Regions from separate parts of the Paenibacillus sp. FSL F4-0236 genome, predicted to be linked through region 3. Evidence: predicted binding sites of a transcription regulator. Region 3 holds the regulator's gene; each other region holds the start of a gene.

Region 1 (10,384 bases), 640 kb from region 3:
GGACTTTCTAATACTAATAATGAATTATGTGAAAACTTATTAGATGAAGCCGTTATGAATCAGCATTTATCTGCAAATTTCCCTATCTTTCAGACCAGTGTAAGTATCAACCAAAAAGGATTAGGACGCTTAAAACAGGCACTTGAACTAGAGAAAGCTCCAATTTGGATGTATCAAAATTTATCGTATGGAAGGGTACTCGATACTATCGACGATAGTGAATTCTGTGAATTAGTACAGCTCATTTCCTCAAAAAGTGAAGGAAACATCGTTGCAATCAAAATACTCCAAATGAAAATTCACGGAGAGAACAAGGGAAATATTAGTGATGAAATTATTGCATTAGGACAAGAACTACTCGTGCAATATTCATTTAGTCGTAATTATGCAGCCCATAAGGATTATGAACTAGCATTATTAGTAAAATACTGTTTTTCTGATAAAGAAGAGGAAAAAGCGACGGAAAACATCCGAATAGTAGCCAATAAAATTGCCACAGCACTCGAAAACTATGAAATTTATCTCACCGATTTTGATGATGTTTTGGAAGCGATAGCTTTAACACACCCATTATTATTTCTTGATGTTTTTTTAGAAAAAGAAGAAGTTGTTTATAGCATGGCTCGTCTAGTTTCAGATGAAATACACTCTTCAACAAATCCGTTATCTGCCATCAATGACGATGTAATTCTTTATTGGTGTGCTATTGATCCAGAGGTTCGTAATCCAATAATATCATCTGTTATATTGCCATACAAAAATTTTGGACATGGAATCGAGTGGACACCAATCGCCATTACTTTGATTAAGAATTCCTCCGATCCAGTTTTAGTTTTGGAGGAATTTAAACACACATTTAGACCGACTTCTTGGAGTGGTTCTCGGGCAGAAGCTATGCAAAGATATATTCCACTAATATCCCAGCTAAAACAACATGAGGATCACATTGTCTCACAATGGGCCATCCAAGAAGAGAGAGCATTCAGTGAAGAAATCCGTTCTGAACGCAAATGGGAATTGGCACGAGATAGGGAGCTCACCGAAAGATTTGAATAGTTGGCATGCTCCTTCTTTATAAAACTCTAAATTTCACATCTAATTCTCCTCTACATTTACAGTCAGGACGTTAAGTATTATTCCTAACCAAAATATTCGTCAAACAGACTGCTCAACACTTGAGCAGTCTGTTAATATTAATAAACCATACTCCTGCAGCTTAAAACTCATGATACAGCTTTATCAGTGATCACTTCATACTTTTCAATCATTACCAGCACTCTATTATATTTCCACTGTTTTAAATCATCTCCCTGAGTTTAAGACGAATCGACTCTTAATTAATTTTCAGGCTCAAATCCATTATTTATAACCTTCACACCTTTTTAAATAACTATAACTCTTGGATATTTACCAATGAACTTCAGATTAAAGCAACGGAACTAGTAAACTAAAATGATCAATATTCTACTCTCCATCACAGGATTTAATGCTATGAGCTTGGACTGACATCGTATCGTGTCCATAACCTCTTTACTATATGGGCGACAAGTCTCAAATTGTGCTCGATAAGCAAATTTCGGGCTTTAGCATCCCCTTCAGCCATCATGCCTAAGTATTTGCTTTCCTCCTGCTCCGAGAGCGGCTGTGGAAATGCGTTGTTCCTTACGTAGGATACCAGCAACGTCAGTTCTTTGATTAGCAACGCGATCGTACTTAAGAATCCAGGCAACTTGGCGACACCTCCCGCACTTGTACAATGAAACCGATCTGTTAGCCTTACGGGTTCATGGTCATCTTATTGTATGTGGGTAGATGCCTAGAAGTGCATGTACGGGGGAAATTGTACAAACCCATTGTTAGTCTCTCCGCTTTAGTTTCATTAATGATCTCATCCATCTGCTCCCAGTTCTGCTCAACGGAGTGACGCTAATTTGTCATGATAAAAAAGATGCAGTAAGATCCATCACAAAAAACAACACAGCTGCCTTAGCAAACCGCTCCAACCTGCGTATTTTCGTGATATTAACACTTTAATAGAGCGTTTACTAGACCAATTTCCAACTAGTTAGGATGCACTTTTCATGTTGACTTTTCAACATATAGTGATTAAAATAAACAACGCACACTAAATATAGTATGCATATGATTTTCCAGTATTTATAGCTTATCTATTCAATCTTTACAGTAATATATACAGGGGGAGAGACTCCATGCTAGTCGCATACGATTCAAAAACCGGAAACGTCAAACGCTTCATTGGTAAGCTTAAGCTGCCAGCTGTGCAGATTGAAGAGCATATGACCATTGACGAGCCCTATGTGCTTATTACATATACCACCGGCTTTGGACAGATTCCAGAGAAGGTGTCTACTTTCTTGAAGAACAATTATTCCAATTTGAAAGGCATCGCCGCCAGCGGCAACAAGAACTGGGGCGAGCTGTTCGCGCATAGCGCAGACTTGATTGCAGATCGGTACAATGTACCAGTTATCGGTAAATTTGAGCTATCGGGCACATTTGGTGATGTGGAACGAATTAAACAGGAGGTGAGCCGAGTTGCGGCATATTGAACTAAACAACATGTTGATGAAGAGAGACGAAAGTGGTTTCTTTCAATTGGATAAAGACCTTGAGGCAGTAGCCGAATTTATGCGGGATGTAGAACGGCGGAGCCTGGTTTTTGCGAATACAAAAGCCAAGGTTGATTATATGATTGAACAGGATTTCTACGAAAATTTTTACGAGCAGTACAGCGTGGCTGAAATTGAGGAAGTTTACCAAATTACCCATGCCTACAACTTCAGCTTTCCATCCTATATGGCAGCTTCGAAGTTCTATACGGATTACGCTGTAAAAAGCAATGACCGCAAGCAATATCTGGAGCATTATCCGGACCGTGTGGCGGCAGTCGCCCTTCATCTTGGACGCGGCAACGCCGCTACTGCCGGCATGCTTGCCCGTTCGATGATGGAGCAGCGTCTGCAGCCAGCGACTCCGACATTCTTGAATGCCGGCAAGAGCCGGCGCGGTGAGCTTGTCTCCTGTTTTCTTATCGAAATGGATGACTCGCTTAATTCGATCAACTATGTGCTCAACACCTGCATGCAGCTATCGAAGATCGGCGGTGGCGTGGCTGTCAACCTGTCCAAGCTCCGTTCTCGCGGAGAGACAATCAAGGGTGTCGAGGATGCGGCGAAGGGCATTATACCTGTGCTCAAGCTGATGGAAGACGGCTTCTCCTATGCTGACCAGATGGGTCAACGTAAAGGTTCTGGAGCCGCCTACTACAATATTTTTGGATGGGATGTTCTTGAATTTCTCGACAGTAAGAAGATCAACGCCGACGAAAAAACAAGACTCAAAACCCTGTCCATCGGCCTGATCATTCCGAATCGCTTCTATAAGCTGGCGAAGGACAATGAACCGCTCCATGTATTTGCCCCTTACAGTGTGTACAAGGCTTATGGCACACATCTTGATGACATGGATTTGGATGAAATGTATGATAAGCTGCTAGCCGATCCACGTGTCAAAAAGAGAAAGGCCATGAGCGCACGGGATATGCTGACCAAAATCGCCATGATCCAGCTGGAATCTGGCTATCCATATATTATGAACAAGAGCAACGCCAATGAGGCCCATGCCCTGAAAAACGTCGGACAGATCAAAATGTCCAACCTCTGCACAGAAATCTTCCAGCTGCAGGAGACCTCAGAAATTGCTGACTACGGACAGGAAGATACCATCCGCCGTGATGTAAGCTGCAATCTGGCTTCCTTGAACATTGTCAACGTGATGGAGCATGGCAAAATCCGTGAATCGGTACATGAAGGCATGATCGCCTTGACTGCAGTCAGTGATATGACCAGCATCTCTAATGCCCCAGGCGTAGCCAAAGCTAACAAAGAGATGCACTCCGTCGGTCTCGGCGTCATGAATCTGCACGGCTATCTGGCCAAGAACAAGATCGCTTATGAAAGCGAACAGGCTCGCGATTTTGCCCGGACCTTCTTCATGACCATGAACTACCATTCACTGGAGAAAAGCATGGAGATCGCTGCTGCAACCGGCCGGTCTTTCCATGGTTTTGAGGCTTCTGATTATGCTACAGGAGCTTATTTTGAGCGTTACCTGACTACGGATTACCGCCCTGTAGCGCCAAGGGTACAAGAGCTGTTCGGAGATATTTTCATCCCAACCCCTGCGGACTGGGAACAACTGCGGGATGCAGTAAAAGCAAATGGCCTGTACCATGCTTACCGTTTGGCAATTGCGCCGACAGCCAGCATTTCCTATATTCAAAATGCTACTTCAAGCGTTATGCCTATTGTAGAGCAGATTGAGACACGGACTTATGCTAATTCAACGACTTACTATCCGATGCCGTACCTGCGTCCAGACAATGTATTTTTCTATAAATCGGCTTACCAAATGGATCAGTTCAAGGTGATCGATTTGATCGCGGAAATTCAGCCCCATATCGACCAGGGCATCTCGACCGTTCTGCATGTGAACAGTGATGTCTCAACCAGAGAACTGGCCCGTTCCTATCTGTACGCGGCGCATAAAGGCCTGAAGTCGCTGTATTACACCCGGACCAAAAAGCTGTCCGTCGAGGAATGCCTCACCTGCTCGATCTAACTGGAAGGCTATAGCCGCAGAAAAGGAGATTGCCATATTATGACCGCTATCCAAGCCGTTAACTGGAACCGTCCCGACGACGATTTCTCATTGATGTTCTGGAATCAGAACATTATGCAATTCTGGACGGACGATGAAATTCCATTATCCGATGATAAAATGTCCTGGCTCACGCTCAGTGAGCAAGAAAAGGACTCCTATATGAAGGTACTCGGCGGACTCACGCTGCTGGATACGATTCAAGGCGGAGTAGGTATGCCGCAGATTATGGAGCATGTCGAAGGTCTTCAGCGCAAGGCTGTGCTTGGCTTTATGGGCATGATGGAACAGATTCACGCCAAATCGTACAGTAGCATTTTCACCACTTTGTCCTCCACAGAGGAGATTGACAGTGTGTTCCGCTGGGTTGAAGAGAACCCTTATCTGCAGTTCAAGGCAGAGACCATATCACAATATTACAAAAAAATAGATTCACCCAAAGATCTGTACCTTGCCATGGCAGCCTCAGTGCTGCTCGAGAGCTACTTGTTCTACAGTGGCTTCTTCTACCCGCTTTATCTAGCTGGCCAAGGCAAAATGACATGCAGCGGTGAGATCATCGACCTTATTCTGCGGGATGAGAGCATCCATGGCGTATATGTCGGTGTGCTGGCGCAGGAGATCTTTGACGGGCTACCAGATGACGAGCAGCGTGAGCTACACCAGAAGCTGGTAAACCTCCTTAGACTGCTACATGAGAATGAAGAACGTTATACCGAGCAGATCTACGCTCCCATCGGACTGGTGGACGAGGTCAAGACCTTCCTTAGATACAATGCTAACAAAGCCATGATGAATCTGGGGCATGATCCGCTATTCGACGAGGAAGAGATCAACCCGATTGTTCAGAATGGCATCAGTACCCACACCAAGCAGCATGATTTCTTCTCGAAAAAAGGTAACGGATACGTCCGGGCGCTTAACGTGGAACCGCTGAAAGATGAAGATTTTCAATTTTAAATATAGATAAAGCAAAAAAGTGCGGAGAAAATTCTCCGCACTTTTTGCTAACTGTAGGATTAGATTATTGCAAGCTTTTCAGGTATGTTCTAGCTTCTTCGTAGGTATCGTAAGCATCTGCAAAATCTCTACCAAAAATACGTTTCAATTGCATCTTCCAAATTGGGTTTTTAGTTACATAAGCCCATCCTGCTTGACCAGCTTCACTCGCCATAGCACCTGTAGGGGCTAGCATAGCTGCAACCTCAGGAGTAAGTACACTTTTAGAATCAGTTACATCAGTTGTTCCTGTAAATTTAGGTTTAACAAGCTTCATGATATTTTCAAAATCTTTCAGGTATCCTGGAACATCTTCAGCTGAAAAATCAATAGATACTACATCGATATGGTTCTCATTTTGGTTGTACTTAATTGTGTATGACATAATTATTTTCCCTCCAAGTTTTAACGTTATTTTTTTAATAATAGAGATGAAATGTATGTAACTTCACAGACAAAAAATACCCGCCCCATGCTTTTTCAGGGCGACGACATCTACTTCCTGTATCGTTTTTATAACAACACCCTTTCTAGAATCTTAACTAATACATATTACCTATATTATTATCGACAAATTTCTTTTTTTATTTATATTAAAATACAAATTTCTACAAATTCCAACATATCCATGGTCATATTTTCCTTAATTCATTCATTTTTGTGTATCTACTGTCTCTTGCAGCCATTCATTTTGCCAAAATACGAAGAATCTATTTTTTTAGACAACTAAAAAAGGCTCTGCGTGCGACTTCCGATTCCAATCCAGTCATCCTTCAGATTTTTGGAATCAGAATACGCCGCAAAGCCTTTAATACTATATATTAGTTGTTATATAAGTAAATCAATCCGTGATTACTTTGTTGCGGAATAGCCCCCGTCAATCACATGTGCTGTACCTGTAATAAACGAAGCCTCATCACTTAGTAGGAAGCATGCAAACGCAGCTACTTCCTCAGGCGTACCGTATCTACCCAGAGCCGTTCCAGAAGCGATAAGAGATTGAAGCATCTCTACATCATCTGACAACAGCTTTTCATATCTGTTCATGGTTGGTGTAGGGATAGGTCCTGGGCAAAGGGCATTTACTCTAATGTTACGGTGACCTACTTCTTTGGCAACCGATTTAGTCATCCCCACAATAGCATGTTTACTTGCTGAATAAGCTGCATCATTGGCCATCCCGATAAAAACACCATGCAAAGAGGAGCAGTTTAGAACAGAAGCTCCAGATTTCATATGAGGTAATGTATAATGCAACATGTAGAATTGGCTAGTGAGATTTGTCTGAATCACTTTTTGAAACAACAACGGATCATAGTCTATAACATCCGTATTGTCTCCTGTAATTGCTGAGTTATTATATAGGCAATCAATTTTTCCATAAGCTGCTAATGTTTGATCTACGATATTTTTGCAGTCTGCTTCGAGAGAAACATCTGACCGAACAAACATCGCTTCCCCACCTAGAGCCTTAATTTCCTCAACTGTGTTAGCGCCAGCATCTGATCGATTGGCAACTACTACAATACCGCCCTCTCTTGCTACTCTTAAGGCTGTAGCTTTTCCGATTCCGGTACCTGCACCTGTAATAATAACTACTTTGTTCTCAAATCTGTTGCTACTCATATGCGCACCACTTTCTTATGTCTTTTTCAGGAGGAGGATTCGAACCTCATAGACCCTAATATCGCCTGATGCAATATGGATTGGAACATTTTTGCAGAAAAATCGACAAAATTATCCTCTATATGACAACTTTATTGTATTTAATTGTATATAGCAATGAATATTTTAATCTGTTTTTACAACAATTGAGAATTTGGTTTTGATCGTCATAAAAAAAACACCCCTTAGAATTTCATCAGATAAACCAGAAGTTTTATCCGATGCTTATTCTAAGGGGTTTGATCATTTGTAAATCCGTCGTTGTTAATGAAACCATACTCCAAATAAATTATTTATTGGCTTATAGATAAGAATAATCAGAAACAGAGGACTCGGGATGTTCAATTTTAACAACGCACATACGGTCGCGCCAAGTCCTAAAATCCAAAATATAAAATATACGCTAAGATCACGTACTCGGCGCTTTCGCATTAATTTAGGCAAATCAAGTGCCATACAACCTACAGCAAGCGCCAAAAAAAACAATAACACCATTAGACTCACTCCTTGATTTTTTCAAGAAAAGAATTATCAGTTAGACCTACGCGGTTAATAACTACTGAGGCACTATAATGGATGGGCAATGATTTAAGGTAATCGTCGCCCTTTTTTTGCTGTAGCTTTGTCCAAGCTTTAGGACTGGCATGGTAGATCGATTGTCCAAATCCCATAATATCAACATTGAAGCGATTAGTTACTTGCTCCACAGTGTTTTGCATCCGCTCTATAATCCGTTCCTCTGTTTCCTTTTCCAAACGTTTTATGGTGCTTTCCGATTCCAAATTTTCTGTACTTTGCACTTCTTCAATGTTGCAAAGCGTCTTAACGTCAAGGTAAATATGCGGCTCCCCATCAATAATTTTCACTTTGCGTTTGGTTGAAGCCTGGATCGCTTCGATAACAATAGGCTTTCCGTCTTCCCCTGCTATCGCGCCAGAATGTGAGGTTACCTTATCATTGATATAATTGTAACCAATCGTTTCACCCTCGTTTAGCCAACCGATCAGTTTGTCTTTTCTGAACACAGCTACAGTATGGTATTCCAATCTCGCCTTAGGCATTGTTCGCTCTACATTGCTTTTATCTCCCCCCTCTTTGGGATCTCCCATAACTTCCACTCCGGTCAGTACAGGATGTTCACCTTCAGCCAATAAATTTTCAATAAAATCATCCAGCGTGACAGCGACTGTTTTTGCTGAATCTTTATAAGAATTATCTAGGGAACTAAATAATTTGTTCGCTGGTAATTTATCCATAGGTGTAAGGACATTCAAGACATCGCTGGCGGTTGTATCTCTGGCAACCATGACGTAGAAATCCATTCGAGCTTCCCGACTTCTTTTAAATACGTCGAGTATCTCGCCCACTCCGGAGCGTGCAAGTTCCTCTCCAATCACTAACACCCGGATATGACCAAGATAACTCGTCCTGGAACTATCCAAATTCAACATACGTTGTGCATCATAAAACGTAGGTACCGTAAATTTATAAACAACCACTGGGACTCCAGTGCCTCCCCCTCCTCCAGACGATTGTGAGGAAATCGCAGATGGAATAACGACCTGCATCGAAACTGTATAACCCGTTTCAGCCTTGTCGATCCCTAACCCCAGGACAAAGGCTACCTCATTCAGCTCCTTTCTCTCCCAACAGCCACTTAGCACTAAAGTAAATTGGAGAGCTATCATCAATTGGAGAACGCCTCTAACTAATTTTTTATTCATTGCGTTGATTCCTCATCACTAGAAGTACTTTGACGAAATAGGTTCTGCGTCTTGTTCTCAGCAGGCCTTGTCTTTAAAAAAGGCCACGGAAAGCGAAAGATAGAGTCTTTTAAGTCTTTTGAATTATAAGGTCCGAGCGGACTCATATAAGGCATTCCGAAAGAACGCAAACTCGATAAATGCAGTACGATGATAAAAATACCGAATAGAATTCCATATAATCCGATAAATCCGGCCAAAGCTATAAGCACAAAACGGATCATCCGCGCAGCTATAGACATTCCTGTCTCCGGAATAACAAAGCTAGAAATGGCTGTAAGCGATACAATAATGACCATTGCAGATGAAATAAAACCCGCTGCAACTGCTGCTTGCCCTATCACCAACGTTCCGACAATGGAAATCGCCTGTCCAATATTTTTGGGTATCCGCACCCCGGCCTCCCGCAAAATCTCATAAGTCATTTCCATGATCAGCGCCTCGACAAAAGCAGGAAAAGGGACACTTTCCCGCTGGGCAGCTAAACTAATTACAAGATTGGTCGGTATCATCTCCTGATGATACGTAGTAATCGCAACATACAATGAAGGTGCAAGCAAAGTGATAAAAAACGAAATAAAACGAACTAATCTCAGCAATGTTCCAATATCGGCCCTTTGGTAATAATCCTCAGCAGACTGAAAAAATGCTACAAAAAATGTGGGTACCAAAAGTACAAAAGGAGTTCCATCAACAATAATGGCCACTTTCCCTTCCAAAATACCTGCTGCAATCGTATCTGGACGATCACTGTTGTATACGGTAGGAAATGGTGTAAATACCGTCTCTTGAATAAATTCTTCAATATATCCACTCTCGAGAATACTGTCCGTATCAATTTTATTCAGACGGCGTTTTACTTCTTGCACCAACTCCTTATTCGCGATGTTGCTTAGATACATAATGGATACGCTGGTTTGAGTTACCCTTCCGATCTGAACGGTTTCCAGCCATAAACGGCTATCTTTTATTTTCCGCCGAACCAGTGCCGTATTCGTCCGTAAATTCTCAGTGAATCCTTCCATTGGACCTCGAACAACCGATTGGGAACTGGGCTCCCCTACATTGCGATCTTCCCAGCCTGGTAAGCCGATTCGGAGAGCGGTGGATGTCCCATCGAGCAGCAGCATTACACTACCGGACAGCAATTCGTGTACGAATTGGCTGTAATCAACGATAACGGTTAGATCACCGGCTATTAATATCTGTTTCTTAATAATCTCAATCTTCTGCTCGGGCTCAAGCTTTCCCAGCTGTTCATAAGGAATATGTTCCTG
Region 2 (10,384 bases), 350 kb from region 3:
TTTCATTCATTTCTTGAATGAGAGATAGTGTTGTTTCGGCTTTGGTATTGGTCTTAACCGTACGAAGTGTCTGCAATAGCTCCATCATCCGATCGCGTTTCGGCGAATCAGCAGGCAGCTTCTTGATCAGATTAACTAAAGTGATGAAGACGGCATCCCTACTGCTGCACACCTCACGCTGAAGCGTTACCAAGGAAAGCATGCTGCTAAGATTGCCGCCTGATTCCTGATACTGATCTTTAACAAAAGAAGTGACAGCGTCATATAATACTCTCTCTTCCTGTGAAAGAACTAGCGGAATATTACGGACTTTTCGTTTCGTAAAATTAACTGGACCTTCGCCACGCCGATTGCGGATCATCACCTTCGATAGCTCGTCCCTTAGCTGACCTTCATTCTTAGGTTGGCGTTTATCAACGACGAAATTCGAAGCAAAATCACCCTGATTTCCTAGTTGCCCCGGTTTCAGTAAAGTGATCAAATTAAATAGCTCGCCCAGATCATTCTGAACGGGAGTAGCGGTTAGGAGCAGGCAATATTTTTTGCGTAATTGCTGTACAAATAGATAATTGGTCGATTTCTTGTTCTTCAGCTTATGCGCTTCATCAATAATCAACATGTCATATTCATTTTCCAGCAGCATCTCTTTATGAGGATCGCGCTTCGCGGTATCCATAGATGCGACGACAATCGCATTCCCCCAGGAATATGCTTTTTTCTGTGCAACAGCAGAGATGCCAAACTTGGCATTCAGCTCGCGGACCCACTGCAATACGAGGGAAGCGGGTACCAGAATAAGCACTTTAGAGACTAGACCGCGGACAAGATATTCCTTGAGTACAAGTCCTGCTTCAATCGTCTTTCCTAGTCCAACCTCATCTGCAAGAATCGCGCGGCCCGACATCTCAAACAAAACCTTATGCGCGGTATCGAGCTGATGAGGAAGCGGGGATAATCCGGATAAATGCTTCATGCATTGCAGCTCATCGAAGCTGGTTACTAGACCCGTTTGTTCACCTTGCACAGCAAGCTTGGACAGACGGTAGTCTCCCCATGGACCACCTTTATCTAGTTTGAGTTCTAGATCCTGCAGCCAATTCCGGTCAAAAGAAAGAGGAACAGGCAGTATAGGCGCTGACTTTCCACCTTTGTGAGGTAGAGAATTACGGAATAATTGCGTCATGGTACAGCCTCCTCAGGTGCTATTTCATATCATCATTCGTAGGAGTAGTATGCTCTTAAACAAGAGAATTCATAACCTTCTATTTTTCTTGATAGCCTTTAAAAAAGAGAGTAAAAGCGAGAAAACGCGGCAAGGTTTGCGATATTTCGGCTGCTTAACTCTATTTTCGAAAAAGACCTTCGATACAATATGTGGTATAGTTTAAAAGCTGACGCACACAATATATTGTGACAAAAGCATGAAAATGTTATTTTTTTAAAGTGCGTAGCTGCTATTTGTTATTGACAAGATGAACTTCCTACATACACCCGTAAGACGGAAGATAAGTGTAAGGAAGTTTTTGTTGTGGGTCACAAAATGTACGCCCACACCTGAACTGGAACTAATATTTACTACATTGCGGGAGGTTTTTCTATTGGGTAAAGTGGAACGTAAGCAACGCCTTGAAGGGCTAAGTGAAAAAATATTTTTGGATCGTTATGCTTGGAAGGATGCCGACAGCAATAATGCTAAAGTGGGCGATGTTGTACTCGTTCTAACAAAAGATGATCCGAAGTTTCCCACGAAGGAAGTCGGAGAGATCGTAGAACGTAACGGCAGAATCGTAACCGTGAAGACGCGCAGCGGCGAACTTGTGAAATCAGATGTTGAAAAGCTGACGCTTAATATAGAAAAAACACCAGAGGAAATGTGGGATCGTCTGTCTACAGCTATGGCTTCTGTGGAGAAGACGCCTGAGCTTCAAGAAGAATGGGCGGGTAAATTCCGTTCGATTCTGGATGATTGGAAGCTCGTACCGGGTGGACGAATAGCTGCTGGTGCAGGCGCTAGTGAAGAACTAACCCTGTTCAACTGTTATGTAATTCCTTCTCCAAAAGATAGCCGTGGCGGCATTATGCAGACGTTGGCTGAAATGACAGAAATTATGGCTCGTGGTGGCGGTGTAGGGATTAACCTATCCTCTCTACGTCCACGCCGGGCAATTGTGAGAGGTGTTAATGGTTCTTCCAGTGGTTCTGTATCTTGGGGCGGTCTGTTTAGCTATACCACTGGATTAATTGAACAAGGCGGTAGCCGTCGTGGTGCACTTATGCTCATGATTAATGACTGGCATCCAGATGTGGAGGACTTCATTACCGTAAAGCAAACGATGGGTCAAGTTACGAATGCGAACCTTTCGGTATGTGTGAGCAATAGCTTTATGAAGGCTGTAAAAGAAAATCTGGATTGGGATCTCGTATTTCCGGATACAACAGATCCAGAGTACAACGATGTATGGGATGGCGATCTAGACAAGTGGAAGGCTGCGGGCAAAAACGTTATTCATTATCGCACCGTTAAAGCGCGTGATGTGTGGCGCACCATTATTGAATCCGCTTGGAAATCCGCTGAGCCAGGCGTTGTGTTCATGGAATACTACAATCAGATGTCCAACAGCTGGTATTTTAATCCGATCATTTGTACGAACCCATGTGGGGAGCAAGGACTGCCAGGCTGGGGAGTCTGCAATTTGTCTGCTGTGAACCTGTCCAAATTCTACGATGAGAAGAATCATGATGTAGACTGGGAAGATCTCGCGACTACGACGCGTTATTCCGTACGTTTCTTGGACAATGTCATTGATAAGACGCCTTATCATTTCCCGGAAAATGAAGCGAATCAGAAAAACGAACGCCGTGTGGGTCTCGGAACGATGGGTCTTGCTGAGCTGATGATCAAATTGAACATCCGTTACGGTAGCCCGGAATCTTTGGCGTTTTTGGACAAGCTTTACGGCTTTATGGCTCGTGAAGCATACCTTGCTTCTGCAGAGATTGCTGGTGAGAAGGGATCATTCCTAGCTTTTGACACAGAGAAATATTTAATGAGCGGCTTTATGAAAAATATGCTCGAAACGTATCCAGAGGTTGGTGAAGCGATCCGTAAACATGGCATGCGTAACGTTACAGTGATAACACAAGCACCTACAGGTAGCACAGGTACAATGGTTGGCACCTCGACAGGTATTGAGCCTTATTTTGCTTTTAAATATTTCCGTCAAAGTCGCCTTGGCTACGATGAGCAGTTCGTTCCAATCGCCCAAGAATGGCTTGAAGCTCATCCAGGTGAAGAGCTGCCAGATTATTTCGTGACTTCGATGGATTTGTCAGCTAAGGATCATATTCGTGCGCAAGCAGCGATTCAACGCTGGGTAGATAGCTCGATTTCCAAGACAGCCAACTGCCCGTCTGACTTCACAGTAGAAGAGACGGCTGAGCTATATGAAATGGCTTTCGATTTGGGCTGTAAAGGCGTTACGATCTACCGTGATGGTAGCCGTGATGTACAAGTTCTGCAAACCTCGAAGAAGGAAGATGCAGTAGAAGAGGTAGCTCCAGCAGTTGAAGTTGCAACGACTCCTGAAGCAAATGTTGTAACGGCAAGCCCAGCACCTCAAGCTCCTACTAAAGAGCTGGATAAACAATACAAAAAACGTCCGCAGGTTCTGCGCGGCGCAACCTATAAAATCAACACACCTTTTGGTATGGCGTATATTACGATCAATGATCTAGATGGCACACCGGCAGAAATCTTCCTGAATGTAGGTAAAGCAGGTTCTGATGTCTTTGCGATGGCAGAAGCACTCGGTCGTGTCTGCTCCTTGTTCCTCCGTTATGGAGATCATGGTGAGAAGGTAGAATTGTTGATCAAACATCTGAAAGGTATCGGCGGATCAGGTGCAATCGGCTTCGGTGCGAATCGAGTAGAATCCATTGCAGATGCTGTAGCTAAGGCATTGGAGACTCATGTACTGAATAACGCTCATGATGATCATTTGCCTGCACCGATTGCAGCAACTTTGGAGCTAGAAGATTTCAATGAAGCTTTAAATGCGGAGTTGAAAGCGAGTGTTCCTGCGGCAGCTTCTATTGAAGATGGTCAGGGCGGACATGGCGCGCATAACCATACTTCTGCTTCCCGTGACCTTTGTCCTTCTTGCGGCGGCGCTTCGCTGATTAATATTGAGGGCTGTAAGACTTGCGGAAATTGCGGGTATAGCCGTTGCGGGTAAACGGTAGAGCCAATAAATGTTTTATGGAAAAACTAGAAATGTGACTATGCATAGCTACTAAAAGCAAGCGATCATCGAGAGGAAGTGTTAATCTTTTATCTCAATGGATCGCTTGTTTTTTTATTTATTGATGATGTTATAAGAAACAAAAGAAACAAAAGAAAAAAGAATCAAAAATTATAGATAATCATTGAGAGGTTTTAACTATATGAGTTTGATAATTAGTGTAATTCAAAAGGGAAGTATAATTGTAGATACTAATTTTTTGGAGGAGCAGGTACCCGCACCACATAATAATTTGTTTGGTTTCGAATCATGCAGAAAAACTCTCTGGGGAAATGATTTAATTGGTGAACTCGGATGTGAGTTAATATATTCTTTAAAGAATACTAATATTTTTGCATTTGATGAAGGAATAGAAAAACTGGAAAGTGAATTCCTTATTTTGCTTGATAATTTAGATACTATAGAACTACATACAGAATATGATAAAGAATTTATTGAATTTAGGGTAAGAAATGCTTTGGAAATGATAAAGGTAGTACTTAAAGAAAAAGATAAGGTTGGAATTGCGATTTGGTAAGTCACAACGTATTTACGCGGTGTGTTTGGTCTGTGAACTCTGTGTTCTGACTAAGCTTTTAAACACAAAAACACGCGTACTTGTCTAACACAGGTACGCGTGTTTTTGATATTCCACTATGGTAGGTATTATTTTTACATATCTAAATTTTTGAATGCGTAAGGCAATAAATCCCTTAAACTCAGCTCTAAGATTTCTTTTTTCTCATTGGTTAAATAGACAGGCATGTCGGGCAAACAGAATTCCGATAATACTTGTCTGCAGATACTGCATGGCGGCAGAAAATCCATTGTGTCACCTGCTACAGCTATAGCCTGAAAATCACCTTTAGTATAGCCCTTTGTAATAGCTGTGAAGATTGCTGTTCTCTCTGCACAGTTAGTAGCACCAAAAGATACATTTTCTACATTTACTCCATTAATAACATTTCCATCTTTAAGTAATAAGGCTGCTCCAACTGGAAATTTAGAATAAGGGGCATAAGCAGCTTTCTTTGTGTTACGTGCGCTTTCCATTAATTCTTCTTTATTCATAATACTCACCCTTTTTAAATAAGAATGAACCTTTCGGTCCCCTTATCGCCAACTTTAAGGTTGGCAGGACTTCTAATATTATAGTCAGACCAAATGGTTGTCAACATTAAAATCTAGAAGTTCCGCCTCCATGATGAACTACTCGATAAGTACCAATAGGGAATCATAGCTTTAAAATATAACTAGATATAGTAAATATAAGTTATACATATTAAGCCTGCCATGGTAGCCTTAACTTAAAAGAGACGTGTAGAGGAGTTTTTTATTTTGGGAGCGGCAGAGAGTACATTTAAACAAAAAATATTGAGCAAGAAACCTGGTATTTTAACATATGGTATGACACCACCGAAGGCAAGCCATTCACCAGAAAAGATATCAGAAATTGCACAGAAACAGGTTGAAAGACTTAAAAACGTTGATTTAGATGCTTTAATTCTTTACGACGTCCAGGAGGAAGCAGAAAGAGTTGATCATGAAAGACCTTACCCATATTTACCAACGATTGATCCGGCTGTCTATGGTGATAAATATCTAAGACAAGTGGAGGTCCCGAAAATAATTTATCGGTGCGTCGGTAATGATACAAGAGCTTCGTTCGCGGATTGGATTAAGACTGACGAAAGTGAAGACAGATTTTCCGTGTATGTGGGCGCTTCATCAAGTAAGCAAGAGGTGAAATTGAATTTACCAGATGCTTATAAGCTAAGCAAACAGTTAAATAGTAATTTGAATTTTGGAGGAGTTGTCATTCCTGAAAGACATATAAAAAAGAATGATGAGCATATACGGGTTGTCGAAAAGATTAACAATGGATGCAACTTTTTTATCACTCAGGCAACTTATAATGTAGAGGCATCAAAGAATTTATTGTCTGATTTATATTATTACTATACAAATAAGGGTTTTGAAATGGTTCCTATTTTATTTAATCTTGCACCATGTGGCACAGCGAAAACACTACAATTTATGAAATGGTTGGGGATCAGTATCCCGGGATGGTTAGAAAACGAGTTGAAATACTCGAACGATATTTTGGATAAATCCATTCAGCTATCTCAAAAAATATTTGAAGAACTATTTGAGTTCGGGCTGGAGAAGGGAATTCCAATTGGATGCAGCATTGAAAGTGTTTCAACAACTAAGTTGGAAATTGAAGCATCCATTCAGCTTGCTAAAGATGTAAAGGCATTTCTAGATAAAAAGCTGTTGAGTCTAGAGAGTAGATGATTAATTGTTTTAAGGAGATTAGAAATATTAACGTTATCGCATTGAATTTTCTAACAGTGAATTCTCGTTTAAAATGAAAAACCACAAAAACTTACTATTCATTGAGCCGGTAATCCTTTCTGTTAAGGGTTACCGTTTTTTTATAAGTTAATAGGGACATGATCATCATCTCAATAGCTTGTCTAGTGTCTTTCTTGCATATTATTCTAGTTAAATCCTTCATCGAGGATGGTTATGTCATTGGATAATATGGATCTTCGGGCGTTACCGCATGCTGTCGGTGGTGAGAGATTCTGTACAAGCTACTAGATTTCGGCTACGATTCTTATATAACAGATTGACTGAATGGATGGTAGAAATATGTATTGTAAACTGTCAGAAGCATCACCAATCACCATCGGACTGCTAGCACATGTTGATGCCGGCAAAACCACCTTCGCAGAGCAGCTCCTATACCATGCTTCCGGAATTAAGACTCGGGGGAGAGTCGATCATCAGGATGCCTTTTTGGATAGTCATGAGATGGAGCGGGCACGGGGGATAACGATTTTTGCTGACCAGGCGGTGATGAAATATAACGAACAATCGTATCAGCTCATTGACACACCGGGGCATGTCGATTTTTCAGCTGAGATGGAGCGCGCTTTACAGGTCATGGATTATGCGGTAGTCATCTTAAGTGCTGTGGAGGGCATTGAAGGGCATACTGAGACGGTCTGGCAATTGCTACAGGAATATGGCATACCCACTTTTATATTTATTAACAAAATAGATCGTACCGGTGCTGACGTCCAGCGTGTGCTAAAAGCGTTAAGACAGCAATTTTCGCCGGATATGTTGTATTTGGCAAAAGGTCTAGATCAGAGCATGCTGCCTGAAGAGGTTATTACCGCCGTTGCTGAGCGAGATGAAGCCTTGATGGAGGCATATCTCGAAGACAACATTGATCCTGGGCAGGTATTGGCTACGCTGAAACAAATGGTTAAAGAACGGGTGGTTTTTCCCGTTATGAGTGGAGCAGCTCTAATGGATCAGGGGATTGCGGAATGGATGCAGACGATGCAACTACTAATGGAATCGACTTATGAAGTAAACGCAGTATTCGGGGCACGAGTATATAAGGTGCGTCATGAGCCGCAAGGCACGCGACTGACTTTTATGAAGATATTAGCTGGAAAGTTACGGGTACGGGAGGATCTCTGCTATAGCACTTCAGAACATGAGGAGTTAAGCCAGAAAATCACTTCTATTCGTATCTATCATGGGGGGAAATATACTTCATGCGATGAGGCCTCCGCGGGACAGCTTGTTGCCGTTACGGGCCTAACTGATGCAGCCATTGGACTGGGTATAGGTAATCATTCAGATCAAGTAGAATCCCGTCTTGTGTCAGCGTTGAAATCCAAAGTTGTATTCAATTTGGGGATATCATCCAGAGAAGTGCTACGCTATTTCATGATCCTGCAAGCCGAAGACCCTACGCTGCAAGTGACATGGGAGGACAAGCTGGAGGAGATTCATGTTCATGTGATGGGAATGATCCAGCTAGAGGTACTTCAGCAGGTGGTGTTAGACCGTTTCCAGCTCAAGGTATCGTTCTCCAAGCCAGAGATATTATTCAAAGAGACGATCGCAGACATTGTGATTGGTTGTGGGCATTTCGAACCTCTTAAGCATTATGCAGAGGTGCATCTCCGGCTTGCGCCTGCGAAACGTGGTGAGGGAATTACATATCGCAGTACATGCCATGTTGAGCAGCTCAGCACAGGGTATCAGCATCTCGTCGGTCAGCATTTACTAGAAAAGGACCATCGTGGAGTTCTTACCGGCTCTCCCGTCACCGATCTGTATATAACGCTTTTAACCGGGGCAGCGCATCAGAAACACACTCATGGCGGTGACTTTCGGGAGGCGACACTGCGGGCACTGCGGCAGGGATTGGAGCAAGCGAACAAAATTCTACTGGAACCCTATTATCAATTCAAAATCAAAGTCGATGCAGAGCTGATCGGACGCGTAATGTCTGATATACAGCTGGCCCATGGTGAATTTGACCCGCCAGAAATGCTAGGTGAATCGATGTTTATTCAGGGACGTGCGCCTGTCGCGACGTTCATGCATTATGCAGTAGAGCTTGCTTCATTCACGAAGGGAAAGGGAGCAATCTCGATGAAGTTAGGCGGTTATCAGCCATGTCATAACCCAGAACAGGTCATCGCAAGGATTGGATACGACCGCAGCGCTGATCCTGAGTACACCTCCAGTTCTATGTTCTGTGCAAAGGGAGCGGGATATAGCGTTCCTTGGGATGAAGCGCCTTCGTATATGCATTTGGAGATTCAGGAATAGGAGTGAGAAAGCAGTCTAGGAATTATCCTTCACCCCAATGTTTCTTTGTCCCCATTCAACAACGGATTCAATTAAAGGCACTAATTCTTTTCCAGATGAAGTCAGAGAATACTCAACTCTTGGTGGCACTTCGTTATACTGCTCCCGATGAATGATTCCATAATCTATAAGATCCCTCAGTGAGTTGGTTAAGGTAGTCCCTGTTATTCCATGCAGTCTTCTTTTTAACTCGTTATAGCGTATGTTGTCGTTCTCACTAAGAATGGCTAGGATCGGGAGGTTCCATTTTCCGCTGATTACATGGAATGCGAAGGTTGCAGGACATAATTGATCAAGTCTAAATTCGTATTTCATATATAACTCCTGTCCAATAGTATTATTAAAGATACTTAGTATTAAAAATAAACGTACTTGTTTGAATTTGTATTGGTATTATAATACTCCCATACAAAGAACTTCTACAAGAGGGCACTTTCTTTGATTCTCCAGCGAAAGGTGATTTATATATGAATAATTCAAATATGATGTGTGACCTTAAAACCGGTGTCTGTGGGCCAGGGGATGAAGAGCAAATGGAAATGATCGACTTTAATCTACAGTCCCCCAAAATCACACTTTACTATGCAACAGATCCGATCTGTTCCCACTGTTGGGCGCTTGAGCCGGTACTCAATCGTTTTATTCTGCAGTATGGTCAATATTTTAACGTGAAGACGATTATGGGTGGTTTGCTTTCTAGCTGGCATGGTTTTGCAGATGTCTCCAATGGCATTCAACAGCCTTCAGATGTTGCGGAGCATTGGAGAGAAGTCGGTTTACATTCACGTATGCCTATCGATGGTTCTTTGTGGAAAAACAATCCGATTCTTTCTTCGTACCCGCCATCTAGAGTATACAAGGTTATACAAAATATATATCCGGGTAAAGAAAATGAGTTTTTGCGTCAGGCAAGAGAAGCTGTATTCGCCTTCAATCAGAATATTGGAGAGGAGAAAACATTAGTTGATATAGTCAACAACATTGGGCTAAATGGCGAAGAAATAGTGGCGGATGCTGCTCTTGGATCGGCACAAGATTTGTTAGAGCAGGATTTTGAGTTAGCAGGCAGACTTGGTGTACGTGGATTTCCATCCATTATCATGGTGAATGAAGAAAATAAAGGTGTTAAAATTGTGGGGGCACGATCATTAGAAGCCTATGTCGACGGACTTCAACAAGTTTACAATGGAGATGTAAAAGCTGAAAATGTTCCACCTCTCTCTGAACTTATCAAGGAAGGAAACATTTTGTTCTCCAAGGAAATTGAAGTGTTGTATGATATTGAATCTAGTGATATGGAGTCATTTATAGCCACGGAAATGATAGAGGGGTCATACAGTATTAAGCGGGTTTTAGGTGAATCATACGTTGTATCTTAATTATAATGAAAGAAGCCAGTAACCCAAGATATCTTTGGA
Region 3 (10,384 bases):
GAGTAGTGAAAAAGAAAAAAAGCCATTTCAGTAGAATTGGCTTTTCTTCATGTTATGGAAATAGAGCCTAGGGGGATACGCTACGCCCTGCACATTCTCCGTCTACCCGTCATGGGAGTCTAAAACGACTAGACCCATGAACAAATCTTGGCATTTGATGTGGAATTAAGGGGAATCGTCCTAGGCTTTAAGCCCTATTCTCGAGGGGGAGTATATCCGTTGCCCTATTCAGGACCCGCCGATCTTATAGGATAATATAGAAAATGTATCCACTTGAATAGGGATGGGAGTGATTCCTCTTGTTACAATTAAACAGCGAACTGTGGGGCAAGCTAACCGGTCCTTACGAGTCGGGCGAAATGGTACCTGAACTGTTGGAGCGTCTGATGCTTGATTTCGATAAAGAAGTTTTCGACGAGCTATTCCAGGAGCACTTATATCACCAAAATACGATCTATACCGTCACTTACGCGGCAGTACCTTATCTGGCCAAACTTGCTCTCGCATCAAAGAATATGGAAGTGCGCCATGAAATCTACATCACTTGCGGGATTATCGAGTCGTGTCATGACAAAACAAGATCTGAGCCGTATCCCTCGGATTGGAACGAACTCGCTGCTGAAGCGGGAAACGAGGTTTGCGCGGAGATGTACCAATCTTACTTAAAAGCGATAGCGGAGCTTGCTTCGCTTGTTGCAGAGATGTTGGCCTACGCCAAACAAGAAATAAGCAGCGATACCGAAAAAAGATATGTTCTCATTGCCGACGCGGCTTATCGGGAATCCCAGAGCGTGGCAAACATGTTTCTGAATTTTACGGCTGGCGACGAATATGTGGCCGTTTGCGGAGCATGTAATCAAGAGGCTTACTTGTGGCCGAGCGGAGAAGGCGGTCGTATACAAGCATTCGCGGAAGATCCGGTATTCGAACCCCTTCAGGCCGCACATGAGGTTACTCCCGTTGAGGCATTCATTGAAGCGGAACATCAAATACTGGCGGAGCGAGCCGATCAGCTTGGCGATTCCTCTTTTTTGAACCAATTGCCGTATTTGGCCGGGGAAATGAATTGTCCTTCATGCGGCGCCAGAATGCAGGTTTGGCCTAGTTTGCTTTCGACTTTTGGAGGGTAATAAACAGGAACTGGATATCGCATCCATTTCTATGTTTGGGGGGGAATGACTTATCAGTGTTTCTATTTATTACACATGCACGAGGGAATACGTCCTAACAGAAAGCGAACAACAAGCTATCACAGCCATTGTCCAACGTTATGATCAGGATTTTGAAGGGAAAGACCGGGCGGAGTCTTTCACAGTGTACAAATTCGATTCGTCCAGATCAACGGAGATCTTCGCTGGCGCTACCAAGCTGTCCATGACGGATCAGATTGAAGATTTGCTGAACGATTTATTTCATTGGTTGAAATGTTTGACCGAGATACGTAGAAAAGTAGACGGTGGTGAATGGCATGTTCACCTGGATGATATCGATGCCGTGTGGGATGATGAATTAGGCTGGAAAATGCCTGAAAACTGATTTCCATAATGAATGCCATGCACTTGGTTGCCAGCCTTCAAATCATAATCATTACCTTTTAGACTACTTACACTTGAAGTCGCTAAAAACGAGCTAATGTTCAATTTTAACGTCAGTTCTACTGAATCTCGGTAAACCCTAACACACTCAATGATCGTACTAAGCATCATTTTCTTTTTAGCAGTAGAAGCTTTCTTAAATACCTCGCGCCAAACAGGAATATAGGTCTGGAGAGCCTGCATTTCAACTTGTTCTACCTTTTTAGCATTGAGCTTCTGAATTACCTCAAAAAGAAATAGACCGCCCTAGTCCAAAGGATGCGGTCTATTTCTGCCCGTAATACCTGAAAGCCGCCGCCCTTAAAAGCGGCTATTGCACTGGGAGCCGTGTTTCCGCACGGCTCTCTTTGCATTGTACGATTTATCTACCCAAACTATACCACGATCAAAACCAAATAAATCGTCACTCCGCTTCCTGAACAACAAAAAAAACGGCATTTCTGCCGTTTCTTTAGGATGGACTCTCAGGGGCTCGAACCCTGGACAAATAGATTAAGAGTCTACTGCTCTACCAACTGAGCTAAGAGTCCATATGAAGTTTGGTGGAGCCAAGGGGGATCGAACCCCTGACCTCATCGCTGCCAGCGATGCGCTCTCCCAGCTGAGCTATGGCCCCAAACGTAATTTTCAGATGTATGTAATCACACATTCTAAAATTCAGTTCGGTGTATTTAAGTCATTCTGACAAATCCAAGCGCCGTAGGCGACTCCTATATAATATAAAAAATCGCCTTCGCTGTCAACACTTTTTTTAGTCATTAGACTAGCCACAACTCTACAATCTGTCCAGATCCCCAGTGCTCTTAGATAGCAGACCCTTCAGTTCCTTCATAAACATGTTAATGTCCTTAAACTGGCGGTATACGGAAGCAAAGCGAACGTAGGCGACTTCATCTACTGGATAGAGCTGCTCCATAACCAACTCACCGATCTGTTGGCTCTCCACCTCAGCTACGGCGATACCGCGTAGGGATTTCTCTACCTCAGAGACGATCTTCTCTAGACGTTCTACAGAGACGGGGCGTTTCTCGCAAGCACGGATAAGACCACGCAGTATTTTATCACGGCTGAACTCCTCGCGGCTGCCGTCTTTTTTGATCACGATTAACGGTGTTTCCTCGATCATTTCAAAGGTTGTAAACCGTTTGCTGCAACGCTCACATTCACGCCTGCGGCGGATGGACTTATTCTCATTCGCTGGTCGCGAGTCGAGCACTTTAGTATTTGTGTGATCGCAGTAAGGGCATTTCATAAGCTTCATCACTTCCTATTACATAATGTTTTTAGTCCCGGTATGTTAAACATCCGGCTTTTAAAGGGCTATTTCATTTTTTCCAGAAATCACCGTTTTTTTATTGTAATGATTATGGCAAGTCCGGCACATAATACAGTTACCAACAGAGGAGGTGAACAGCAATGAGCCAAAACAACAGCTCCAATAACCTTGTAGCTCCAAATTCCCGTGGTGCTTTGGAACAACTTAAATATGAAGTTGCCCAAGAACTCGGAATCACGCTTTCCCCAGATGGTTACCAAGGCAATAAAACTTCTTATGAAAATGGTTCGATCGGTGGTTACATCACTAAACGTCTTGTAACCCTGGCAGAACAACAATTGGCAGGTCAATACAAATAACCTGTCCACATAAGCTTACTGAAGAAGTATTAAACGATCGCAAGATCGTTTAATGCTTCTTTTTATACATAACACGGTTTTAGAATTCGTTGTAAATATCCGTGTACTGATCATAGTAATAGTTGACGCGCTGTACATAATGGCGGGTTTCACCAAACGGAATATCCTTAATCGTAGCATCCGTTCCATCCCAGATCCCCTCATCCAGCCATTTTTGAACTTTACCCGGTCCAGCATTATATGCAGCGATAACCGCTGTAGGTTTACCTTCGAATTGACGGGATAATGTTGAAAGATACCAGGTACCTAATTCAATATTTGCTGATGGTTCATGCTTTAGTTCCTCCATAGAAACATCAGGAAGCTTGGCCTTTTCAAGGGCCCATTTGGCGGTATCCGGCATAAGCTGCATTAAACCTATAGCACCTTTTCTGGATTCTCGTCCAGTTTTGAAGTTCGTTTCCACTCGGATAATCGAAGCCACTAGAAATGGGTCAATATCGTACGTAACGCTGTGCTTACGGATCTCATCTTTATAATGGATCGGATAAAACCAGGACATCCAGTTCGTACTCAGAAACAATATCGCAGTAAAACCAATGAATAACAGAAGAAGGACTCTTTTTTTACGTAACCATTTCATGATAAGCCCAGCCTGTCCCAAAGAACAGCAACCTGTTGCTCAGTGTGCGCAAGTTCGCCACTGTTGTCAATGATATAGTCCGCTTTGTTACGCTTCGCTTCAATATCCATCTGTGCATTTAAGCGTGCTTCTGCTTGTTCTATAGAAAGTCCGTTACGTTCCATTAATCGAGCGATTTGCACTTCACGAGGCACGTAGACCACCAGTATTTCATGGAACATGTTCTCGAGTCCTGATTCGAAAAGAAGAGGGATATCCACAATTGTTAACTTCTTTGGATCTTCTTCCTCCATGCTGTTCATACGTTCTTTAATCTCACGCCGGATTGCGGGATGCGTCAGATTGTTCAGGGCTTGCAGGGCCGCCGGGTCTTGAAATACAATGTCCCCCAGCTTGCCCCTATTCAGTGTGCCATCCGAAGAGAGGATCTCGCTTCCGAATTGTTTCACAGCCGCAGCCAGCACCTCATGACCGGGGAGCATAACTTCTCTGGCGATCACATCCGCGTCAACCAGCCTCGCTCCCTTGCTCACAAGCAGTGCGGACACCGTGCTTTTTCCGGATGCAATGCCTCCGGTTAAGCCAATAATCATGTACTCACCTCATAATAGCTTCAGTATTCCCATTGTAATTAATAATAACGCGGGTAGTGCAGCAGCATGCTTCATCCAGTAGTTCCCGGCGAATCTTAATCCAGTCTTCATGCCCAGCAATAGAAATGTACCACTAAACAGAGCAATTGTAAGTGATGTCCATATCGGATTGAACCCCAGCAATGCTGCGCCAAGTCCAGCTCCAAAAGCATCTAGAGAGAGGGCAATCCCGAGCAGCATAGCCTCCATCGAAGAAATACTCCCGGAATCATCCATATCTGCAGAAGACGGAGTACGTAAGATCTGTACAACAATCCCCAATCGTCGTAACTCAAGGGAAAAGACAGCCGACTTTGCCTGCTCAGGAGCCATGGTAACCTGTTCTACAACATCTTCAGTATCAACAGCTACCTCTGCCCGAGCTTCTGTGGATAGCACATTTTCTTCACTACCTACTTTACGCTCACCTGTCTGTTCCTTCTCTTTCTGCATTAACATCTGGACGAGCGACCAGCACCCCATTAGCACGAGTATAACAGCGCCAACCTCAGAAGCTGCATGTGGAGACACTACCTTGGCAAGCAGAACACCCACTTGCATAGATACACAGATAACTACCCCCGAACAAAGCGAGATAATCAGAATGGAGAGCAATGGTATTTTCATTTTACGCAGTCCATATGTAATACCAACGCCAAAACCATCCAAACTCAAAGCAAAAGCTAGTAATATTAGTGAAAAAAATGGGCTGAGCACCCGCAATCCCTCCTGTGAAGAACCGGAACACTGAAGAATACACTTCATTCAGCTTCCGTTCTCTATTAAGCATTCTTCACACAGTATATGGGCGGGACAAGTAGTGGGTGCCAACCTAATTACTTCTTCAGTTTTCAACCTTACGCTGACAGCTTGGACAATAATGCGTGCCGCGGCCACCTACAACCGTTTTCTCAATCATCGTTCCACAGTGGTTACACGGCTGATCTTTACGACCGTAAATCAACAGCTGTTGCTGATAAGTGCCGCTCTCACCTTGACCATTCACATATGATTTTACAGACGAACCACCAGCGTTTACCGCTTCCGTTAGCGTACTGACAATAGCGTGATGTAGCTGATCAAGTTGCTCATCCGAAAGATCTTTGGCGCTGACTTCAGGATGTATCCCTGCACGATGTAACGACTCATCTACATAAATATTACCTATGCCGACGATATATTCCTGATTCAGCAGCAGTGATTTAATTTTTGTGCTTTTGCCTGATACAATCTGCTTAAACCTCTCCGGCGTAAAGGATGGCTCCAGCGGCTCCTGTCCTAGTTTATTAAGAGGAGGCAGCTGGAGGTCTTCACCAATCTGAAAAAGATGCATTGTACCAAACTGACGAACATCCGTGTAACGCAGCTCAGTGCCATCGGTAAAATGGAATATCACATGCGTATGCTTGTCCAGTGGATCTTCGTTCGAAAAAAGTCCGTAACGGCCCTCCATCCGTAAATGAGATACCAGCACCAAACCGTCTAACACGATGCGCAAAAATTTCCCTCTTCGTTCAACATTAACAATGCTATGACCTGCGAGCAGGTTGGCAAAAGCCTGAATATCATCCGGCCGCTGAATAATCCGGGCCAACCGGACGGTTACACTCTCTATCTGCTTTCCATTAACTAAATCATTCAGTGTTCTCTTGACTGTCTCTACTTCCGGTAATTCCGGCATGATGTCTTCACCTCAACTACATTATAGCTGATATGCACACCTTAAAGGGAGCCTATTTCGCTTCGTACCAGTTGCTACCAAAACTTACCTCTGCTTTAAGCGGCACCGATAACTGCAATGCTCCACCCATTACTTCCGGCAAAAGCGTCTTCATGAGCTCCATTTCATCCTCTGGCACCTCGAATACAAGCTCATCGTGTACCTGAAGCAACATACGGCTCTTTAGCCCACGCTCAAATAGCGCCTTGTCCATATGCACCATCGCCAGCTTAATAATATCAGCGGCAGTTCCTTGTATAGGTGTATTCATTGCTGTACGTTCCGCAAAAGAACGTAAATTAAAGTTCTTCGCATTAATCTCAGGCAAGTAACGACGGCGTTCCAGCAGCGTGGTTACATAACCATGTTTCCTTGCATCAACTACGATATCATCCATATATCGACGTACACCTTGGTATACCTCGAAATACTGCTCAATAAATTGAGCGGCTTCTTTGCGAGGAATATTCAAGTTCTGCGACAGACCATAATCACTGATTCCGTACACGATACCAAAGTTAACGGCTTTAGCAGCACGACGCATATTGCTATCAACCTGATCGGCGGTAACTCCAAATACATCCATCGCTGTCTTCGTGTGAATATCCATATCATGGAGAAAAGCTTCCTTCATCCGCTCATCACCGGAGATGTGCGCAAGTACCCGTAGTTCAATCTGCGAATAATCCGCCGCCAGAATGGACCAGCCCGGTTCGGATGGAACAAACACTTTACGGATTTTACGTCCTTCTTCTAAGCGGATTGGAATGTTCTGCAGGTTCGGAAATTGGCTGCTAAGACGTCCTGTCGCAGCAATCGTCTGCCGATAGAATGTATGCACCTTCCCTGTTTTCGGGGAAATTTCCTTGAGCAGCCCCTCTACATAGGTGGATTGCAATTTGGCAATCGTGCGATATTGTAGAATCAAACGTACCACATCGTGATACGGTGCTAACTTTTCCAGCACCTCTGCGTCTGTTGAATATCCGGTCTTCGTCTTCTTGACGACAGGAAGACCCAGTTTTACAAATAAGATCTCGCCCAACTGCTTTGGTGAATTCAAATTAAACTCTGTGCCACAAATTTCATAAATTTCGGTGACCAGCTTTGAAATCTGAGCTTCGAATTCTTTTCCTAACTCTTTAAGATCTCCTTCATTGACTGCAATCCCCTGTTTCTCCATATCCGCAAGAATACGTGATAATGGCATTTCGAGATCCTCGAACAGTCCGGTCATCGCCGTTTCAATCAATTCCTGCTGTTGTTTCTGGGCGATGCCAAGTACCGCAGCACTCTTACGTGCGACATGATTTCCTAAGATTTCAAGCTCAGGAATTTTATATTTGGCGCCCTTACCAAATACATCTTCATCAGGTGACAATCTTGGCAAACCGTATTTCGTAGCGAGATCGTTTAGGTTCTGATTAGCTTCCGTCGGATCCAGCAAATAAGCCGCCAGCTGCACATCATGGGCTGCACCTGCAAAAGCAATCCCCTGCCAATGCAGTGCCAAATCAGCACGGTGAAGATCATATCCGCTCTTCGGAGCCTTCTCATCTCCTAGCCAGTCGCGTAGCTTCGCAGCCGCTGGTTTCTGTAGTAATTCAAACGGCACATAATAATGTCGCTCCAGAGTAGATAGCCCTACCCCGATCACCTCGGCACGATGCGGATTATCCCCATTGGATTCTACATGCAGTGCCGAAATACTAGGGAGCGCTTCATTTAGCGCCTCAAGTTCATCTTCACTCACGATCGAAATATCGAGTGTAGCAGCTTCTACTTCTGCTGCACCCTCTTCTCCATCAGCTACTGGAGCATAGGCACTAAGTGACAACCTTTCCAGAAGTGATTTGAATTCTAATTTTGCGAGTGCGGGTCCTGCTGTATCCGCAGAAATTCCGTTAAAGATCATATCTTCCCACGAATGTTCAAGAGGCACTTCACGATAGATGGTTGCCAGTTTCTTACTCATGACAGCGTCTTCCGCGTGTGCTTCCAGTTTTTCTTTCATTTTACCTTTAAGCTCACCGGTGCCTGCTAATACACCTTCTACCGATCCAAATTGATGCAACAGCTTGAGCGCTGTTTTCTCACCAACACCCGGAACGCCCGGAATGTTATCACTCGCATCACCCATCAGTCCCTTAAGGTCGATGATCTGCTCGGGTGTTAAATCATATTTCTCACGAATTTGTTCTGGTCCATAAAGCTCAACCTCAGTAACTCCTTTGCGGATCAACGCAACGGTCGTATGTTCGGAAGCCAATTGAAGCATATCCTTGTCTCCCGACACGATCATAACCTGCCGGCCTGCTTCATCTGCTTGGCGAGAAATGGTTCCAATAATATCATCGGCCTCATAATTGCCAATTTCAAACTGCGGTACACCCAGATTTCTGAGCAAATCCTTCAGCAGTGGAAACTGCTGGGAGAGCTCGGGAGGTGTCTTTTGCCGACCGCCTTTATAATCCTCATAACCTTCATGCCGAAATGTGACTTTTCCTGCATCGAAGGCAACAATCATATGTGTCGGCTTGTGTTCTTCAATTAAACGGAGCAGCATCGTTGTGAAACCGTACACCGCGTTCGTCTGTTGCCCTGCTGTATTCGTTAGCGGGGGCATCGCGAAAAATGCGCGGTAAATAATATTATTTCCATCTATAAGTATCAACTTGTCCATAGTGCACCTCGCCTTTTTCATGCTTACTTCTTACATCTTAACATATGGCCTGTCCAAGTAGAAACGGCTATACAACAAGTAGCCGTCCTAATATAAGGACGGCTACTCAATTTACCTAAAAATAAACAAAAGATGTGAAGGTGCAAGTAATGGAGGAGAGGTTTGGAACTGTAGGAGCAGAGCGCCCGCCTTTGTCTCTGGATTTACACCACTAAAGGTGGTTAAAATAAAATAAATCTGGAGACAACAGCGGCCGAAAGTCCAAACACTCTCTGTAATTACCAGCCACTGAACATCTTTTGCAAAACACTACTCATTCAAATCTGGACGACTACCGGTAACCAGGTAAACTACGCTTTCACCAATGTTAGTAGCGTGATCGCCAATCCGTTCGATATAACGGCCTACCAGTGTCAATAACATAGCTTGGGATACTGTCTCCGGCTTTGTTACCATATAAGAATACAACTCATTGATCATCGCACCATACAATTGATCGACCTGATCATCATCCTGTGCCATTTTATAAGCCAGATCAGTGTTCTCATCCAGGTAAGACTGGATCGCCTCATCGATCATAATTGTCACGATTTCAGCCATACGAGGAATGTCTACAAGGGGCTTAATCAGCTGTTGGCCTTGAAGACGCATGGTCGCTTTAGCTACATCAATCGCCAGATCCCCCATGCGTTCCAAATCGCTTGATATTTTGAAGGCAACGATAATGCGGCGCAAATCCTTAGCTACGGGCTGCTGCGTAATAATTAAGCGTGAGCCAATTTCCATGATTTTATCTTCCATGGCATTCAGCTGTAAATCCGCTTCAACGACTTCCTGTGCGAGCGTTGTATCTAGATTTTGTAATGCATTAATTGCACCTTCAAGAGCATCCTTAACATGCTCACCCATCTGCTGCAGCAGACTGCGCAGCTCTTCCAAGTCTTTATCAAATTCTTTTCTGCGAATCATAATAAGAGCGATCCTCCTCATTAACGTATGGTCAGCTTGCCATTTCCAGGGACGAACACCCTTTTAAATCTGATCAGCCGAAACGTCCGGAAATATAATCTTCAGTGCGGGAATCTTTAGGGTTCGAGAAAAGCACCTCTGTGTCCGCCGCCTCTACAATTACACCATTTAAGAAAAACACGGTTCGACCGGATACACGTGCGGCCTGATGCATGTTATGAGTTACCATAACAATGGTATACTCACTTCTTAATTCCTGAACAAGCTCTTCTATCTTGAGAGTGGATACAGGATCGAGCGCAGAGGTTGCCTCATCCATTAGCAGAATATCAGGCTGTACTGCTAACGCTCTAGCAATACAAAGCCGCTGCTGCTGTCCACCAGACAAGCTAAGGGCAGATTTCTTCAGAAAATCTTTCACTTCCTCCCATAGGGCGGAGTGACGCAAGCTTTTTTCTACGATCTCATCCAGTTCACTTTTGGAACGGATGCCGTGTAAACGGGGAC

Evidence for each region. The regulator NrdR, encoded in region 3, represses ribonucleotide reductase genes. The targets are predictions, from matches to a motif close to AACACNATATATNGTGTT.
Region 1: a site for NrdR is predicted at 2,122-2,139, ahead of nrdI (class Ib ribonucleoside-diphosphate reductase assembly flavoprotein NrdI). Genes of this name have one in related genera too.
Region 2: a site for NrdR is predicted at 1,398-1,415, ahead of NSQ29_RS16365 (adenosylcobalamin-dependent ribonucleoside-diphosphate reductase). Genes of this name have one in related genera too.

Annotation. Positions count from the first base shown of each region.
Region 1 covers NZ_JBBOBK010000001.1:4,572,148-4,582,531, forward strand. The annotation lists gene NSQ29_RS20470 (hypothetical protein) at 1-1,056, shown strand, start outside; partial or broken gene NSQ29_RS20475 (RNA polymerase subunit sigma-70) at 1,526-1,729, opposite strand; gene nrdI (class Ib ribonucleoside-diphosphate reductase assembly flavoprotein NrdI) at 2,211-2,570, shown strand; gene nrdE (class 1b ribonucleoside-diphosphate reductase subunit alpha) at 2,557-4,641, shown strand; gene nrdF (class 1b ribonucleoside-diphosphate reductase subunit beta) at 4,681-5,640, shown strand; gene NSQ29_RS20495 (hypothetical protein) at 5,705-6,064, opposite strand; gene NSQ29_RS20500 (SDR family NAD(P)-dependent oxidoreductase) at 6,532-7,305, opposite strand; gene NSQ29_RS20505 (hypothetical protein) at 7,609-7,839, opposite strand; gene NSQ29_RS20510 (Ger(x)C family spore germination protein) at 7,845-9,068, opposite strand; gene NSQ29_RS20515 (spore germination protein) at 9,065-10,384, opposite strand, start outside.
Region 2 covers NZ_JBBOBK010000001.1:3,590,476-3,600,859, reverse strand. The annotation lists gene NSQ29_RS16370 (DEAD/DEAH box helicase) at 1-1,183, opposite strand, end outside; gene NSQ29_RS16365 (adenosylcobalamin-dependent ribonucleoside-diphosphate reductase) at 1,599-4,235, shown strand; gene NSQ29_RS16360 (hypothetical protein) at 4,444-4,818, shown strand; gene NSQ29_RS16355 (cytidine deaminase) at 4,953-5,351, opposite strand; gene NSQ29_RS16350 (methylenetetrahydrofolate reductase) at 5,619-6,578, shown strand; gene NSQ29_RS16345 (translation factor GTPase family protein) at 6,939-8,927, shown strand; gene NSQ29_RS16340 (winged helix-turn-helix transcriptional regulator) at 8,943-9,281, opposite strand; gene NSQ29_RS16335 (DsbA family oxidoreductase) at 9,434-10,345, shown strand.
Region 3 covers NZ_JBBOBK010000001.1:3,935,979-3,946,362, forward strand. The annotation lists gene NSQ29_RS17775 (hypothetical protein) at 300-1,130, shown strand; gene NSQ29_RS17780 (hypothetical protein) at 1,315-1,536, shown strand; tRNA gene NSQ29_RS17785 (tRNA-Lys) at 2,053-2,125, opposite strand; tRNA gene NSQ29_RS17790 (tRNA-Ala) at 2,136-2,211, opposite strand; gene nrdR (transcriptional regulator NrdR) at 2,371-2,847, opposite strand; gene NSQ29_RS17800 (alpha/beta-type small acid-soluble spore protein) at 3,012-3,230, shown strand; gene NSQ29_RS17805 (lytic transglycosylase domain-containing protein) at 3,310-3,873, opposite strand; gene coaE (dephospho-CoA kinase) at 3,870-4,466, opposite strand; gene NSQ29_RS17815 (MntP/YtaF family protein) at 4,476-5,222, opposite strand; gene mutM (DNA-formamidopyrimidine glycosylase) at 5,350-6,186, opposite strand; gene polA (DNA polymerase I) at 6,239-8,908, opposite strand; gene phoU (phosphate signaling complex protein PhoU) at 9,218-9,877, opposite strand; gene pstB (phosphate ABC transporter ATP-binding protein PstB) at 9,951-10,384, opposite strand, start outside.